Regions from separate parts of the Nitrobacter winogradskyi Nb-255 genome, predicted to be linked through region 1. Evidence: predicted binding sites of a transcription regulator. Region 1 holds the regulator's gene; the other holds the start of a gene.
What was found. The regulator HrcA, encoded in region 1, represses chaperone genes, less so after heat shock. The targets are predictions, from matches to a motif close to GTTAGCACTCNCNNNNNGNGAGTGCTAAC.
Positions count from the first base shown of each region.

Region 2: the regulator HrcA is predicted to act here: its motif matches at 4,460-4,488, upstream of groES (co-chaperone GroES).

Region 1 covers NC_007406.1:219,840-227,795, forward strand. The annotation lists gene NWI_RS00995 (penicillin-binding protein activator) at 1-1,173, shown strand, start outside; gene hemW (radical SAM family heme chaperone HemW) at 1,324-2,484, opposite strand; gene rdgB (RdgB/HAM1 family non-canonical purine NTP pyrophosphatase) at 2,471-3,106, opposite strand; gene rph (ribonuclease PH) at 3,224-3,937, opposite strand; gene hrcA (heat-inducible transcriptional repressor HrcA) at 4,132-5,220, shown strand; gene grpE (nucleotide exchange factor GrpE) at 5,314-5,907, shown strand; gene NWI_RS01025 (hypothetical protein) at 5,973-6,911, opposite strand; gene dnaK (molecular chaperone DnaK) at 7,305-7,956, shown strand, end outside.
Region 2 covers NC_007406.1:2,381,391-2,389,346, reverse strand. The annotation lists gene NWI_RS11450 (glycosyltransferase) at 1-36, shown strand, start outside; gene NWI_RS11445 (glycosyltransferase family 39 protein) at 44-1,540, shown strand; gene NWI_RS11440 (hypothetical protein) at 1,772-1,996, shown strand; gene NWI_RS11435 (hypothetical protein) at 1,983-2,180, shown strand; gene groL (chaperonin GroEL) at 2,422-4,059, opposite strand; gene groES (co-chaperone GroES) at 4,100-4,417, opposite strand; gene NWI_RS11420 (usg protein) at 4,840-5,139, shown strand; gene NWI_RS11415 (competence/damage-inducible protein A) at 5,312-6,052, shown strand; gene gpt (xanthine phosphoribosyltransferase) at 6,152-6,658, shown strand; gene NWI_RS11405 (2-hydroxychromene-2-carboxylate isomerase) at 6,902-7,507, shown strand; gene NWI_RS11400 (hypothetical protein) at 7,523-7,921, opposite strand.

The DNA of each region.
Region 1 (7,956 bases):
CGGCGAACCGCGCTGGGCCTTGTCGTGGGTGCGCCCCTGCTCGGCGCCTGCTCGGGAGTCCAGCAAACACTGACCAACGGTTTTTCCAGTCCCCCCGGTTCTTCTCCGCAGCCCGAGTCGACCGCGGGGCCCCAGCAGGGAGCCACAATCGGCACCGGCCAGGTCAAGGTCGGCCTGATCCTACCACTGTCGGCGGCAGGCAATGCGAGCATTGCGGCGCAGTCGATGCGGAATGCGGCGGAGATGGCGCTGTCGGAATTCCAAAATCCGAACGTCCAGGTGCTGGTCAAGGACGCGGCAGGCACGGCGAGGGGTGCGCAGCAGGGGGCTCAACAGGCGCTCGACGAAGGGGCCGAAATCATTCTCGGCCCGCTATTTGCTGCGTCGGTCCCGGGGGTCGCCCAGGTGGCGCGAACCCGCGGTGTTTCGGTGATCGCGTTTTCAACGGATTCGAGCATTGCGGGCAGAGGCGTCTATCTTCTGAGTTTTCTTCCTGAATCGGACGTCACCCGGATCGTCGAATACGCGGCGAGCACCGGAAAGCGCTCGTTTGCCGCGATGGTGCCCGAGAACGCCTACGGCAATGTCGTGGAGGCGGCCTTCAAGCAGACGGTTGGCCGTCGCGGCGGGCGGATCGCCGCATTCGAGAAATACGGCTCCGATCGCGCCAGCGCCGCGCGGAACGTTGCACAGTCGCTCCGCTCGGCCGACGCGCTGCTGATCGCCGATGATGGCGATACGGTGGTTTCGGTCGCCGCCGCGCTCACGGCGGCGGGCGCGAATCTGCGCAACGTCCAGCTTCTCGGCACCGGGCTGTGGGACAATCCTCGCGTGTTCTCCAGCACGACACTGCACGGGGGGCTCTATGCCGCTCCAGATCCGGCGGGCTTCCGCGCCTTCGCAGGCCGCTACCGCACCAAGTTCGGCGGTGAGCCGGTGCGTACGGCGACCCTTGCCTATGATGCGGTCGCGCTGGTGGCGGCTCTCGCCCGTACTCAGGGATCGCAGCGCTTCGCGGCGGAAACGCTGACCAACGCCTCCGGCTTTGCCGGCATCGACGGCTTGTTTCGATTCCGTTCCGACGGCACCAATCAGCGCGGCCTCGCCGTCATGCGCGTCGCATCCGGCGGCGGCCAGTCAGTGGCAGGCTCGCCAAAAAGTTTTGGCGCCTGATCCGGATTGTTATGAAGCGCGGTCTTCACGCCAACCGGTATCCAGCCTCGGGTCAAGCTCGAGGACATGCTCCGCTCGAAAAGGCTATAGCCTTAACTTTTTGATCGAGCATGATCCCGAAAACCGGTTTCCAATTTTCGGGATCATGCTCTATGCGGCGAGATCGGCCACCACGGCATCGAGGACGGGGAAGCCATCCTGCGTGACGCGCAAACGGCCGTCGGTGCTGATCATGATCGCGCCTTCGTCACGGAGGATCGCGATGCGCCGGGGATCAAGAGAGCGGCCCGACAGCGCCGCGTAGCGCCGCGGATCGATGCCCTCGCGCAAGCGCAGTCCCATGAGCAGGAATTCGTCGGCGCGCTCTTCGCTGTTCAACGGGTCATCGGCGACAATTCCGTTGCCGTTCGCCTCGACGCGCATGAGCCAGGCTTCGGGCCGCTTCTCGGTGGCGATGGCGTGCCTGACGCCGTCGATGTCGAGGCGACCGTGCGCTCCGGGGCCGATGCCCGCATATTCCTGACCGCGCCAGTAGACCAGATTGTGCCGGCATTCCGCGCCCGGCCGCGCATGGTTCGAGATCTCGTAAGCGGGCAGGCCATGACGCGCGCAGACGTCCTGCGTGACGTCGTACAAGTCTCGCGCCATCGCCTCATCGGGGGTCTTGAGCTTCCCCGCCGCATGCAGGTCGAAAAACGGCGTCCCCGCTTCGATCGTCAATTGATAGAGCGACAGATGCTCCGCCGCCTCCGAGATCGCGCGCTGCAACTCCCCGGCCCACATCGCCGGTGTCTGGTCCGGACGCGCATAGATCAGATCGAAGGAATAGCGATCGAAGACCGAGCGCGCGATCGCAACCGCATCCTGCGCCTCGCGCGCCGTGTGCAGCCGACCGAGCGCCTTCAGCGAGGAATCGTCGAGCGCCTGCACCCCGAGCGAGACCCGATTGACGCCCGCGGCGCGGTAGCCGCGGAATCGTGTGGCCTCCACGCTGGTCGGATTGGCTTCCAGCGTGACCTCGACGTCATCGGCAACGCTCCAATGCTTTCCGATTGCGTCGAGAATGGCGCCCACGGTCTGCGGCCGCATCAGGGACGGCGTGCCGCCGCCGAGGAAAATCGAGGACACCGTGCGTCCGCGCGAGCGGGCCGCCGTGGTCTCGATCTCGCGCGCGAAAGCCCGTGTAAAGCGTTCTTCATCGATCGGCGCGTGGCGCACGTGACTGTTGAAATCGCAATACGGACACTTCGACAGGCAGAACGGCCAGTGGATGTAAACGCCGAACGCAGCGGCCGGATCAGCGGGGCTCAAGGGCAATCTCCGCCAGTTTCACGAATGCGCGGGCGCGATGCGACAGGCCAAGACCGCGCGGCGGAAGCCCATGCTTCTCGATGCCGGCCATCTCGCCGAAGGTGCGGCCGTGCCCGTCCGGCAGAAATACCGGATCATAGCCGAAACCGGCCGTGCCCCGCGGCGGCCAGACCAGCGTGCCGTCCACGCGGCCTTCGACTTCCTGGAGATGGCCGTCCGGCCACGCGACGCAGAGCGCCGAAATGAAGTGAGCCTTACGCTGGTCCGCGCTGGTCGCGCCGCGCTCCTGCAGAAGGCGCTCGATCCGCGCCATCGCCGCGGAAAAATCCGCAGGTTTGCCGGCCCATCGTGCGGAGTGGATGCCCGGCGCGCCGTCGAGCGCATCGACGACCAGGCCGGAATCATCGGCAAAGGCCGGAAGCTTTGCGCTCAGGGCAGCAGAGGTCGCCTTGATCCGGGCATTGGCGCGGAAATCCTCGCCTGTTTCCTCAGGCTCGTCGAGACCGAGTTCGCCCGCGGAGACCGCTTCGACGCCATAAGGCGCAAGCAGCTCGCGGATCTCGGCGAGCTTGCCGGGATTGTGGGTGGCGATCACGAGCTTGCCGGCGATTCGACGATGCATGACCGATCGGACTTCAGCTTCTTGTTCTGAAAGGTTTTCCTGACGCGACGGGAAGCCCGCTTCGCTGGAAAACGCGACAGGACGCAAGTCCTGCGGATGAACCGCGCAAGCGGCGAATCACGCCACCGCCATTTTCTGCAAATCCACCAGCCGCGCGACCCCTTTTTTCGCCAGCGCCATCAGCGCGAGAAACTCATCATCGGAGAAAGGCACCTTTTCGGCGGTTCCCTGCACCTCGATGATGCGTCCTTCGCCGGTCATCACGAAGTTTGCGTCTGTATCGGCTTCCGAATCCTCGGCATAGTCTAGATCGAGGACAGGCGTGCCGTTGTAGATGCCGCAGGAGATCGCCGCGACATTGCCTCGAAGCACGCCGGCCTTGAGCATGTTGCGGGCCTTCATCCAGTTGACGCAGTCGGCCAGCGCGACCCAGGCGCCGGTGATCGACGCGGTGCGCGTGCCGCCGTCGGCCTGAATGACGTCGCAATCGATCGTGATCTGGCGCTCGCCGAGCGCCTCGAGATCGACCGCGGCCCGCAGGGAACGGCCGATCAGGCGCTGGATTTCGACGGTCCGGCCGCCCTGCTTGCCGGCGGAGGCCTCGCGCCGGGTCCGCTCCAGCGTGGCGCGAGGCAGCATTCCGTATTCGGCCGTCACCCAGCCCCGGCCCTGGCCCTTGAGCCATGGCGGCAGCCGCTCCTCGAGCGTCGCGGTGACCAGCACATGGGTATCGCCGAACTTCACCAAGCAGGAGCCTTCGGCGTATTTGACCACGCCTCGTTCCAGCGACACGGCGCGCAGTTCATCCGGTGCACGACGGCTAGGTCGCATGGGAACCCCTCCAGCAATTCATGAGAATCTTCGTGCCGTGCTTTTAGGGGTGGGGAGCCGCACCGGCAAGGGTCAGACTTGCAATTGCTCTCAGAACCGCAATTGCCCAAAGCCTGCTTGTAACTGGTGCGAGGGAGAGACAGATTAGAAGCGGTCTCAGGCACGACGAACATTATGCGCGGGAGATAATAGCGTTGGCCCATCACGATCCGATTGGTCTGATTGCACCGAACGCCGGGCTTGCCCAGTTGAACGAGCGCTCGCGCGACATTTTTCGCCAGATCGTCGAGAGCTATCTTGCAACGGGCGAACCCGTGGGCTCCCGCAACATTTCCCGGCTGATCGCGGTGCCGCTCTCTCCGGCCTCGGTCCGCAATGTGATGTCCGATCTCGAACAGCTCGGGCTGATTTACGCGCCGCACACCTCGGCCGGGCGCCTGCCGACCGAGCTCGGCCTGCGTTTTTTTGTCGATGCCCTGATGCAGGTTGGAGATCTCACCGAACCGGAACGCCAATCGATCCAGAGCCAGCTCGCGTCGGTCGGCAAGGCGCAATCGGTCGAGGCCGCGCTGGAGGAAGCCTTGACGCGGCTGTCCGGATTGACCCGGACGGCGGCGGTGGTGCTGACGGCGAAATCAAACGTGCGCTTGAAGCATATCGAGTTTGTCAGGCTGGAGCCCGACAAGGCGCTGGTGGTGCTGGTCGCAGAAGACGGACAGGTCGAAAATCGCGTGCTGACGCTCCCTTCCGGCGTTCCGGCCTCAGCGCTGACGGAAGCATCCAATTTTCTGAATGCCCGGATTCGCGGCCGGACGCTCGCCGAGGCCCGGCTCGAGCTGGAAACCGCGCTGGCGCAAAGCAAGGCGGAGCTCGATCAGCTCACACAAAAAATCGTCGCGGCCGGAATCGCGAGCTGGTCCGGCGGCGACAGCGACGACCGCCAATTGATCGTGCGAGGCCACGCCAACCTGCTCGAGGACCTGCACGCGATGGAGGACCTCGAACGGGTGCGGCTATTGTTCGACGACCTTGAAACCAAGCGCGAGGTGATCGATCTGCTTGGCCGCGCCGAGCGCGCCGACGGCGTGCGGATCTTCATCGGCTCGGAAAACAAGCTGTTCTCGCTGTCCGGATCATCGACGATCATCGCACCCTACAGCGATGGCGCCGGTCATATCGTTGGCGTTCTCGGCGTGATCGGACCCACCCGGCTGAACTACGCGCGCGTGATCCCGATGGTGGACTACGCCGCGCGCATCGTCAGCCAGATGCTCGGCAGGTGAGCCGGACCCGCCACGCTTGATTTTTACGCCTGAACCACGATATCCCGCACGACCATTCCTTTCCATTCGAGACAATTGCGAGAAGGCTGCGTAATGACCGATTCCGACGGCAAAACAGACAAGTCCGGCGAACCGGCTGCGGAGGTCGAGCCGGTGGTATCCAAGCCGTATGTCATGCCGGACGATCCCGAGGACGATGCGCTCGACGCGCTGAACAAGCAGCTCGCAGAGGCGAAAGATCGGACGTTGCGCACGCTGGCGGAGATGGAGAATCTGCGCAAGCGTACGGCGCGGGAGGTCTCGGACGCTCGAACCTACGGCATCTCGGGCTTCGCGCGCGACGTTCTGGAGATCGCCGACAATCTGCAGCGCGCGCTTGATGCGGTGCCGGCGGACGCTCGCGCGGCGCCAGATCCCGGCCTGAAAGCCCTGATCGAGGGCGTGGAGCTGACCGAACGCTCGCTGCACAACGCTCTGGAAAAGCATGGCGTGAAAAAATTTGATCCGGCGGGCGAAAAATTCGATCCCAACGTCCATCAGGCCATGTACGAAGTTCCCGATCCGTCGATCCCCGTCGGCACGGTCGCCCAGGTCATTCAAGCCGGCTACATGATCGGAGAGCGGGTGCTGCGCCCGGCGCTGGTGGGCGTTGCGAAGGGCGGAGCCAAGGCGGCCGCGCCGGAATAATGGCAGCGCGCGTCGGATCAAGATCACGGAGCCACGCTTCTGATTTGAATCAGAAGCGTGAGAGGTTAACGCGGCCGGATACCGTCACGAACCGCGCGGAAGCGCGGAAAAACGTCCGACCATTCGCTCCGCGGCGTGCTTCCGATCAGACGCATCGCCGTTTTTCCGCTGCCGAACACGAGCCACTGCACCACGGTTACCGGCGTATTCGTTCGCGTGTTGGTGCCATCGATTCGCGTTTCGAAGCCGGGCGATCCGTTGATCCGGATCGGCTCCGACATGGTGATGCGTCCCTCACGCAGGTTCGGGATCGTGGCTGCGACGTCGCGCGCGAACCGGCTCCGATCATCCGGCCGCTCCGGGACCGAACCGATCGGGCTGATGATGATGAAGGCTCTGCTGTCGATGTTGTTTTCCGTTTCCGCATCGGACAACAGGATGACGGCTCCCGGCGTAAGCGTCCGGATCAATTTGAAGGAGCTCAGTTCGCTCAGCTTGAAGGGCAGCAGGCCCAGTTGCTCCTCGAGCGGGACTTCCTTGCGCAGGGCGACCGTTGCGAACATCTTCTGCACGGCCTCATCGGAATAGATCTTCGCGACATTCTCCGGCACCTGCGCCGCGACGTATCCGGAAAAGGTGCCGCCCGAAATCACCATTGAGTAGCGCCGGACATTGTCTTCACCGTTCTTGGCGGATTCGACGATGAAATAACCCTGCCCGCTCGCGGTCTCGAGACCTTGCGGCTTTGGACCTCGGGGGTCGACGGCGTTCGACTTCGCGACAGTTTCCACGTCTCTAAAAGCGGCGGCGGGGAGTTCGGCGACGACGACCTTGACGCGCTGATCCGCGGTCTCAAAACCCGGAAATGTCTTCGCGGGGTTGAGGCCTATCAGCGGAACCAGCCCGATCCGGCTGCCCGGCGCATAGATCACGTCGCTGGCGAGGGACGGATTGGCGCCGCTCAGCAGGCAGAGAATGGCAAATACGTGCAGAAAATGTCTCATGCGCGCTTATCTGGATTTGCATTGAGGCCGTTCAATGATCGTCAGGCCAGCGGTCCGGGAAGATGATTCAGATGATGCATTCTACGAAACCTGACTGCCGCATCAAGCGCATCAGCCGTCGGCGCAGGGCACCGCCAGCCGTCTTCACCATGGCCCAAGACGACTGGGCCGGCTAGGTTAATTATCGGCTTGTCCGGATCGTCCCTGGCTGACAGGGACGCAAAAGAATTGCGTTTTCAGCCGGCGGATAGATGTCCGGTCCTTGCGGCCCCCACCCCCCCTCCTATATGAGGCTCACCGTCGCTATATCGCGAGTAATTGATATCTGGGGGTCTGGATGAGGGTGCCGTCAGGGCCTGCCCGGACTGCCGCAACAAGAAGGATATGAGGACCATGGGAAAGGTCATTGGGATCGACCTCGGCACCACTAATTCGTGCGTGGCGGTAATGGACGGCAAGACGCCGAAAGTCATCGAGAACGCGGAAGGGATGCGGACCACGCCGTCCATCGTCGCCTTTAGCGATGATGGCGAGCGTCTCGTCGGGCAGCCGGCCAAGCGCCAGGCTGTGACCAATCCCGAGCGGACCATTTTCGCCGTCAAGCGCCTGATCGGCCGCCGCTACGACGACCCCACGGTTGAAAAGGACAAGCAGCTTGTCCCTTACAAGATCGCGAAAGCCGGCAACGGCGACGCCTGGGTCGAGGCCGATGGCAAAACCTATTCGCCCTCGCAGATTTCGGCCTTCACGCTTCAGAAGATGAAGGAGACCGCCGAGGCTCATCTCGGTCAGAAGGTCGATCAGGCCGTCATCACCGTGCCCGCCTACTTCAACGACGCGCAACGTCAGGCGACCAAGGACGCCGGCAAAATTGCCGGCCTCGAAGTGCTGCGCATCATCAACGAGCCGACCGCGGCCGCGCTCGCCTACGGCCTCGACAAGTCGAAGGCCGGCACCATCGCGGTATATGATCTCGGCGGCGGCACGTTCGACGTGTCGGTTCTCGAGATCGGCGACGGCGTGTTCGAGGTGAAGTCGACCAACG
Region 2 (7,956 bases), 1.2 Mb from region 1:
GCGGTGTCCAGCCTGTTCGTCTGGCGCAGGCGATAGCACGGCGATGCGCCTGGCCGGGACGTGGTCTGTCCGCGCCGTCGTTCTTACGGTCCTCGCGCTGGTGGCGTTGCGGCTGGTCTGCGCGGCGCTGACGCCGCTGACCTTCGACGAAGCCTATTACTGGACATGGTCGAAACATCTGGCCGGCGGTTATTACGATCATCCGCCGCTGGTGGCGGTGGTGATCCGCCTCGGCGCCATGATCGCGGGCGATACCGAACTCGGCGTGCGGCTGGCGTCGATCCTGCTCGTGCTACCGATGAGCTTTGCGGTTTACCGCACGACGATGCTGCTGTTTGGCAGTGCGCACGCGGCGGCGTCCGCGGCTGTTTTTCTCAATGTCACGCTGATGGTCGCGGCCGGCACCGTGATCGTCACTCCCGACGCGCCATTGATGGCGGCATCGAGTTTCGTGCTGCTGTTCCTTGCTGAACTGCTGGTGAGCGGGCGCGGCGCCTGGTGGCTCGCGGTCGGCGCTGCGGTCGGCGCGGCGCTGCTGTCGAAGTATACCGCGCTATTCTTCGGACCGGTGATCCTGATCTGGCTGTTGACTGTACCTGAGTTGCGGCGCTGGCTGCGGACGCCGTGGCCCTATCTCGGGGGTCTGGTGGCGCTGGCGATCTTCTCGCCGGTCATCATCTGGAATGCCGAGCACCATTGGGTGTCGTTCGCCAAGCAGTTCGGCCGCGCGCGCGTCGATCAGTTCACCCTTCGCTATATCGTCGAACTGATCCCGACCCAGATCGCCTTTGCGACGCCGCCGGTGTTTGCGCTCGCCGCGATGGGGCTGTTTGCATTGTCGAAGCGCGGCGAGGGCACGCGCGCCGCGCGCGTGCTGATCAATGCGACGGTGTGGACGCTGACGCTCTATTTCGTCTGGCATTCGCTGCATGGCCGCGTCGAGGCCAACTGGTTCGGGCCGATCTATCCGGCGCTGGCGATCGCGGCGGCGGTCGCTTCCGACGTCGCGCGCTGGCAGCCGTGCGGCCGGAATTTCGCCGATGCGTGCCGCCGCTGGGCGCTGCCGGTGGGCGTCGGCATGTTCGTGGCTCTGGTGGTGCAGGTGAACACCGGCGTTCTCTCGGCCTATCGGCGTGATGCCTCGGTGCGCAGCGTCGGCGTTGGGGTGCGCGAGCTTGCCGCCGGGATCGAGGCGTTGCGCGATAAAAACGGCGCACGGTGCGTGCTCGCTCAGGGGTATGGCGTGACGAGCTGGCTCCGGTTCTACCTGCCGGAGGGCACATGCGTCGCGCAGCACTTCGAGCGCATTCGCTGGATCAACGCCCCGCCGCCGGACGCGGACCAGCTCGCGGGCCGGCTGCTTTTCGTCGATGACGGCTCCAGCAACTGGCCGCCGGTTGCGCACTCTTTCAATCAGGTCGAGAAGATCGCAACCCTCGAACGCAAGCGTGGTCCGCTGACGATCGAGACCTTCGCGATCAATGTGGTGGCGGAGCCCAAGGGCGACGTGCTCGCGCCGCTGCCGGTGGAACTGAGGTAGCGCGCGTGGTGCTTGTACTTTTCGCACCAATGGTCCGTGCTGGAATGCGGACATGCGATATCGTCACTGTTGATTTTTTGGATTGAGCGTTTGCGCCAAGGGATTGTCGGCATTCCGGCCACTGTGGTAGCGGCGTTTGTCCTCTATTTGGTTGGGCATTAGATGAACGGGCCGACTGAACTCCAGAAATCGCTTGTGAAGGAAATGACATATGTCCGGGGGCGGATAATAATGTCTTACGCGCAGGTCGAATTTCTGCTGGCCGATATCGCAGTAAAGCTAGAGCTGAAGTTTCCTTATCCAATCGACAAGCGTATCAAGGCGGTGCGGCGCATTGCAGAGCGCGAAGGCTACGAGGCCTATAGGTTTGAGTTAGAGAAGGCTTGCGAGGATCTTCTGAAGTACAACGATCTGCGCAAATCTAGCGCATGGTTTCATTTCATTGACCACCGATAGGAAAGAGAATCATCGCTTCGAGCTTCTGATGTATGAGCGGGAGGGAGAGGGAAAATTCAAACTGATGCGGGCTTATACAACGTTGCCCCAGCTACAGGATGCTGCAGAAGACATTACGGTCTATGTGCAAAACGTGGTTGATCTGTTTAAGCATATTTATCTCGAAAAGAAGCTCGAAGAATAGATTTAGATTGGCACCGGCAACTTTCAGGGTCGCCATGGAAGAGTTCAAGTTGCATTTCCGAGTGAGTTTGCGTTGCCAGCGATAAAGCCATGCGTTTCCGCTAGGCTTTTTTGTATTCGCTGTGCGACGTAGTGCTTCCGTTCTGCATCGCGTTCGGCGTGACGAGTCTCGAGCTTGTAAAAATGAAAACCCCGGCATCGCTGCCGGGGTTTGCATTTCGTGAATTGCTCGAACGAGTGGATCAGAAATCCATGCCGCCCATGCCGCCGCCCGGCATCGCCGGGGCAGGGCTGTTCTTCTTCGGCAGTTCGGCGACCATCGCTTCGGTGGTGATCAGAAGCGAGGCGACGGATGCGGCGTTCTGGATCGCGGTGCGCACGACCTTGGTCGGGTCGATGATGCCCTTGGAGATCAGGTTGCCGTAGTCGCCGGTCTGCGAGTCGAAGCCGTAGGAATACTGCTCCTTCTCGAGGATCTTGCCGACGATGACGCTGCCGTCCTCGCCCGCGTTGATCGCGATCTGGCGGGCCGGCGCGGACAGCGCCTTGCGCACGATCTCGACGCCGGTCTTCTGGTCGTCGTTCTGGGTCTTGATGCGCTTGAGCTGCTCGGAAGCACGGAGCAGGGCGACGCCGCCGCCCGGCACGATGCCTTCCTCGACCGCCGCGCGGGTCGCGTGCATCGCGTCGTCCACGCGATCCTTGCGCTCCTTCACCTCGACCTCGGTCGCGCCGCCGACGCGGATCACCGCGACGCCGCCCGCGAGCTTGGCCAGACGCTCCTGCAGCTTCTCGCGGTCGTAGTCCGAGGTGGTCTCCTCGATCTGCGCCTTGATCTGCGCCACGCGCGCCTCGATGTCGGCCTTCTTGCCGGCGCCGTTGACGATCGTGGTGTTTTCCTTGTCGATCATCACCTTCTTGGCGCGGCCGAGCATCTGCAGCGTGACGTTCTCGAGCTTGATGCCGAGGTCTTCGCTGATCGCCTGACCGCCGGTCAGGATCGCGATGTCCTGCAGCATGGCCTTGCGGCGGTCGCCGAAGCCTGGCGCCTTGACGGCCGCGACCTTGAGGCCGCCGCGCAGGCGGTTGACCACCAGCGTCGCCAGAGCCTCGCCCTCGACGTCTTCCGCGACGATAACCAGCGGTTTGCCGGTCTGCACCACGGCTTCGAGCAGCGGCAGCAGTTCATTCAGCGAGGACAGCTTCTTCTCGTTGATCAGGATGTAGGCGTCGTCCATCTCGACGCGCATCTTTTCGGCGTTGGTGACGAAGTAGGGCGAGATGTAGCCGCGGTCGAACTGCATGCCCTCGACGACATCGAGTTCGGTCTCCAGCGACTTGGCTTCCTCGACGGTGATGACACCCTCGTTGCCGACCTTCTTCATGGCGTCGGCGAGGAACTTGCCGATTTCGGAATCGCCGTTGGCCGAGATGGTGCCGACCTGGGCGATTTCCTCGTTCGAGGTGACTTTCTTGGAGTTGCGGCTGAGGTCTGCGACCACGGCTTCGACGGCGAGATCAATACCACGCTTCAGGTCCATCGGGTTCATGCCGGCGGCGACCGACTTGGCGCCTTCCTTCACGATTGCCTGGGCCAGAACCGTCGCGGTGGTGGTGCCGTCGCCGGCCGCGTCTGCTGACTTGGAGGCGACTTCGCGCACCATCTGCGCGCCCATGTTCTCGAACTTGTCGTCAAGCTCAATTTCCTTGGCGACGGTGACGCCGTCCTTGGTGATGCGGGGCGCGCCGAACGACTTTTCGAGCACGACGTTGCGGCCCTTCGGACCCAGCGTCACCTTCACGGCATTGGCGAGGATGTCCACGCCGCGCAGCATCTTGTCGCGAGCGTCGACGCCGAATTTGACATCTTTGGCTGACATGTTGAGTTGTTCCTTTGAATGATCGTGCAGGGAATGGCGCTCAGGCGGCCTTCTTCTTGGCGGGCGCGACGTCGGTGAGGACGCCCATGATGTCGGATTCCTTCATGATCAGGAGATCCTGACCCTCGATCTTGACCTCGGTGCCGGACCACTTGCCGAACAACACGCGGTCGCCGACCTTGAGGTCGATCGGGATCAGCTTGCCGGCCTCGTCGCGGCCGCCGGGGCCGACGGCGACAACCTCGCCCTGCGAGGGCTTTTCCTTGGCCGTGTCGGGAATGATGATGCCGCCTGCGGTCTTCTCTTCTGCGTCGATGCGCTTGACCACGACGCGGTCGTGAAGCGGACGGAATTTCATGCAGTCCTCCTAAGACATTGAAAATCTGTGATGTTTGTGAATTCTGGCAGTCAATACCAGCGAGTGCCAGCATGACCGCACAGGACATAAGGCACGCTCGGGACGTGGACAAGGGTGAGAGGCGGATTTTTTAAGCAATCCAGGGTGGAGACTGCCAATGTGGTTCATCCGATCCTCGCAACGGCAAATCCATTGTTAGCAGGCGCGGTAAGTCGCTGCCAGAACTAAGTTAATCAACATGCTATTCTGTTGCCCACCTTGCGATCGGGGCGGGGCGGTGTCACATTTTCTGGATGATCCGTCGAAGAATGGCGGCCGTCAGCCAACGGTTCGAAGCCGGGTCTATGGAGGCATTGGCGCGATCGGGGAAGCCAGTCCGTCACTTCGCCGATGGCGCAGCCTCCTTCCAGGGAGGTTTGGACATGGTTTCGAAGGATGATGTGCGGCCCGGCGGCGTTACCGACGACTTTCGCAAGCAGGTGCTCGGCTATGGTTTGACGACTGCGGAAATCCTGTACCGCCGGCCCGATCGGCAGTGGCTGTTGCAGAGTTACGTCTGGCAGAATTACGACATGTTTCCGAAGTTTCCGGTGCTGTGCGACTTCCTCGCCTTTTGGGAAAAGCAGCTCGACGGTCCACTGGTTTCCGTGACGGTCGCGCATTCGAGGCTGATCAAGCCTGCGGAATTGCGCGCGGTGGATGGCGTGTTTCGTCTGCATTGAGGCGAGCCTCACGATGGAACGCCGCCGGCTCTTGCCGTTCCGCAGTTGGAGGCGCGCGTCTTGACGCTGGCGTGGCTGCGGGTCATGTGATGATCACGAATGCGCGCAGCCGTGTCACGATCGCTTCCTTGCGTGGCGAGCGACAAGAGCCTGCTGACGGCGAGGAGAGGTGATGGGTGATATTGTCACCGCGGGCGTTCTGGTGATCGGAGATGAAATCCTGTCCGGCAGGACGAAGGACAAAAACATCGGATTCATCGCGGAATACCTGACGAATATCGGAATCGATCTCAAGGAGGTTCGAATCGTCGCCGACGACGAATCCGATATCGTCGCGGCGGTGAACGCGCTTCGGGCGCGTTACACCTATGTCTTCACCACCGGAGGGATCGGCCCCACGCATGACGACATCACCGCCGACAGCGTCGCGAAAGCCCTGGATGTCAGCATCGATCATCATCCCGAAGTGGTGGCGCGTTTCAAGGAGCGCTACCAGAAGCCCGGCGAGTTGAATGAGGCGCGGTTGCGGATGGCGCGCATTCCCCAGGGAGCCCAACCGATTCAAAGCGCAACCATTCTGGCGCCCGGTTTCCGCATCGACAACGTTATCGTCATGGCGGGCGTGCCTTCGATCATGCAAGCGATGATGGATATCGTCGCGCCGACGCTGCGGGTCGGCGATCGGATGCTGTCGGAATCGGTGCGCGGCAACTGCCGTGAGGGTGACATCGGCACGCCGCTGCGCGAGATCGCCGAGGCGCATCCGGACACCGCAATCGGCAGTTATCCGTTCCTCGACGAGAACGGCAAGCCGAACACGAGCATCGTGGTGCGATCCCGCGATCAGGCCAACCTGACAACGGCAATGGACGCCGTGAAGGCGATGCTGGCGACGCTCAAGGTGCTTCAGTAACGGTCATTCGTTGTTCCTGTTGGCGTGCTTGCACTCAAGTCCAGGGACATGCTTCGCTCGAAAGCGCTATCAAGAAAACACTCCTGACGGAATCACCAAGTGAGCGCTCACAAAACACCCGACAAGGCTTTCCCGGTGTCCTGGGACCAGTTTCATCGCGACTGCCGCGCGCTGAGCTGGCGGTTGAACGAGACCGGACCCTTCCATGCGGTGGTCGCGATCACGCGCGGCGGTCTCGTTCCCGCCGCGATCGTGGCGCGCGAACTGGGTGTCCGCGTGATCGATACGGTGTGCATCGCAAGCTATGATCATCTCCACAAAAGCGAACTGAAGGTGCTGAAAGGCATCTCCGATATGACGGTGAAGCTCGGCGGCGGCTCAGGCAGGAATCTTCTGGTCGTCGACGATCTTGTCGACACCGGCGCCACCGCGCGCGTGGTGCGCGGCATGATTCCGGATGCGCATTTCGCTACCGTCTACGCCAAGCCGCTCGGCAAGCCGCTGGTCGATACGTTTATCACCGAGGTTTCGCAGGATACCTGGATCTATTTTCCGTGGGATCTCGATCTTGCCTTCGCCCCGCCATTGCGCGACGGCGCGGCGTAGAAATTCTTCGCCGTTCCTGCCTGCAACAGGAAAGAAAACGCGGTCGTTTCAAACGGGATAATGCGTCACGCTGTGATCCATCGTGCGCGCATGGCGGACATCGCGCGATCTTACATAAAAGTGCGACGGGTTCTTCCTATGATCGACATCGTGACATCGAATCCTGAGCGTCATGTTGTGTCAAGGTTGACAAGCCATGGGTCGGCGGGCCAATCCGATCGGACGAATTAAAGGAAGCAGCCCATGATCGAATTCTTCTTCGATTGCGCCAGTCCCTGGACCTATCTCGCTTTCCACAACATCCAGCCATTGGCGAAAGAATTCGGTGCGCAGATTTCGTGGCGGCCGGTTCTGGCCGGCGGAATATTCAATGCCGTCAATCCGAGCGTTTCCGCCGCGCGGGAAAATCCGGTGGCGGCGAAGGTTCACTACTTGAAGAAGGATCTCGCGGATTGGGCGCGGCTGGCTGGACTCACGATCAGGATGCCGCCGACGGTGTTTCCAGTGAACAGCGTCAAGGCGATGCGCGGCTGTCTATGGCTCGGCAACGACGCGATGGTGCCGTTCGCGAGGTCGGTGTTCGAGGCCTATTGGCGCGATGACAAGGACATCTCGCGTGAACCGGTGCTGGCCGAGATTTGCAGGTCGCTCGACATCGATCCTGAAATGCTTCTGACCGGCATCGGAGATGAGGGTATCAAGAACGAACTCAAGGCCAACACCGACGAGGCGATCGCGCGCGGCGCGTTCGGATCGCCGACGATCTTCCTGAACAAGACAGACATGTATTTCGGCAACGACCGTCTGCCCCTGATCCGCGAGGCGTTGCAACGGAAGAAGGCCGCGTAATGCTCGCGGCGATTCTTATTCTTCCTTCACCTTTGAAGCGAGATAGGCGCGGGCGCGCGTCACCAGTCGAATCTGCTCGGAGTTGTTAATTCGCATCGCCGCGACCATCTCGACCACCTTCTCGGCCTCTTTCAGCCTGGTTTCGGCGGCGATACGACGCCTGCCTTCGTTGCCGAGTTGCTCGCCGATGGATCGGTGGGATTGATCCAATGCGTCCCATTCCGCCTTGGCGTTGTTGATTGCCTGAGCCTGGGATTCGATGAGGTCGGCGGCTTCCGCGCAAGCCTTTGCGGCATCCTTCACGACGACGCCATGCCAAAGCTCGGTGAGGTTGCTCTGATAGCCGTCCTTGAGCATCTCGGCGTCCTGCCGCAACCGCTCCACCAGGTTCGTCACGTCGTCGGTTGAGGTCATGGGTGCATCTCCTGCATCGTTTCATTGCCGAGTGA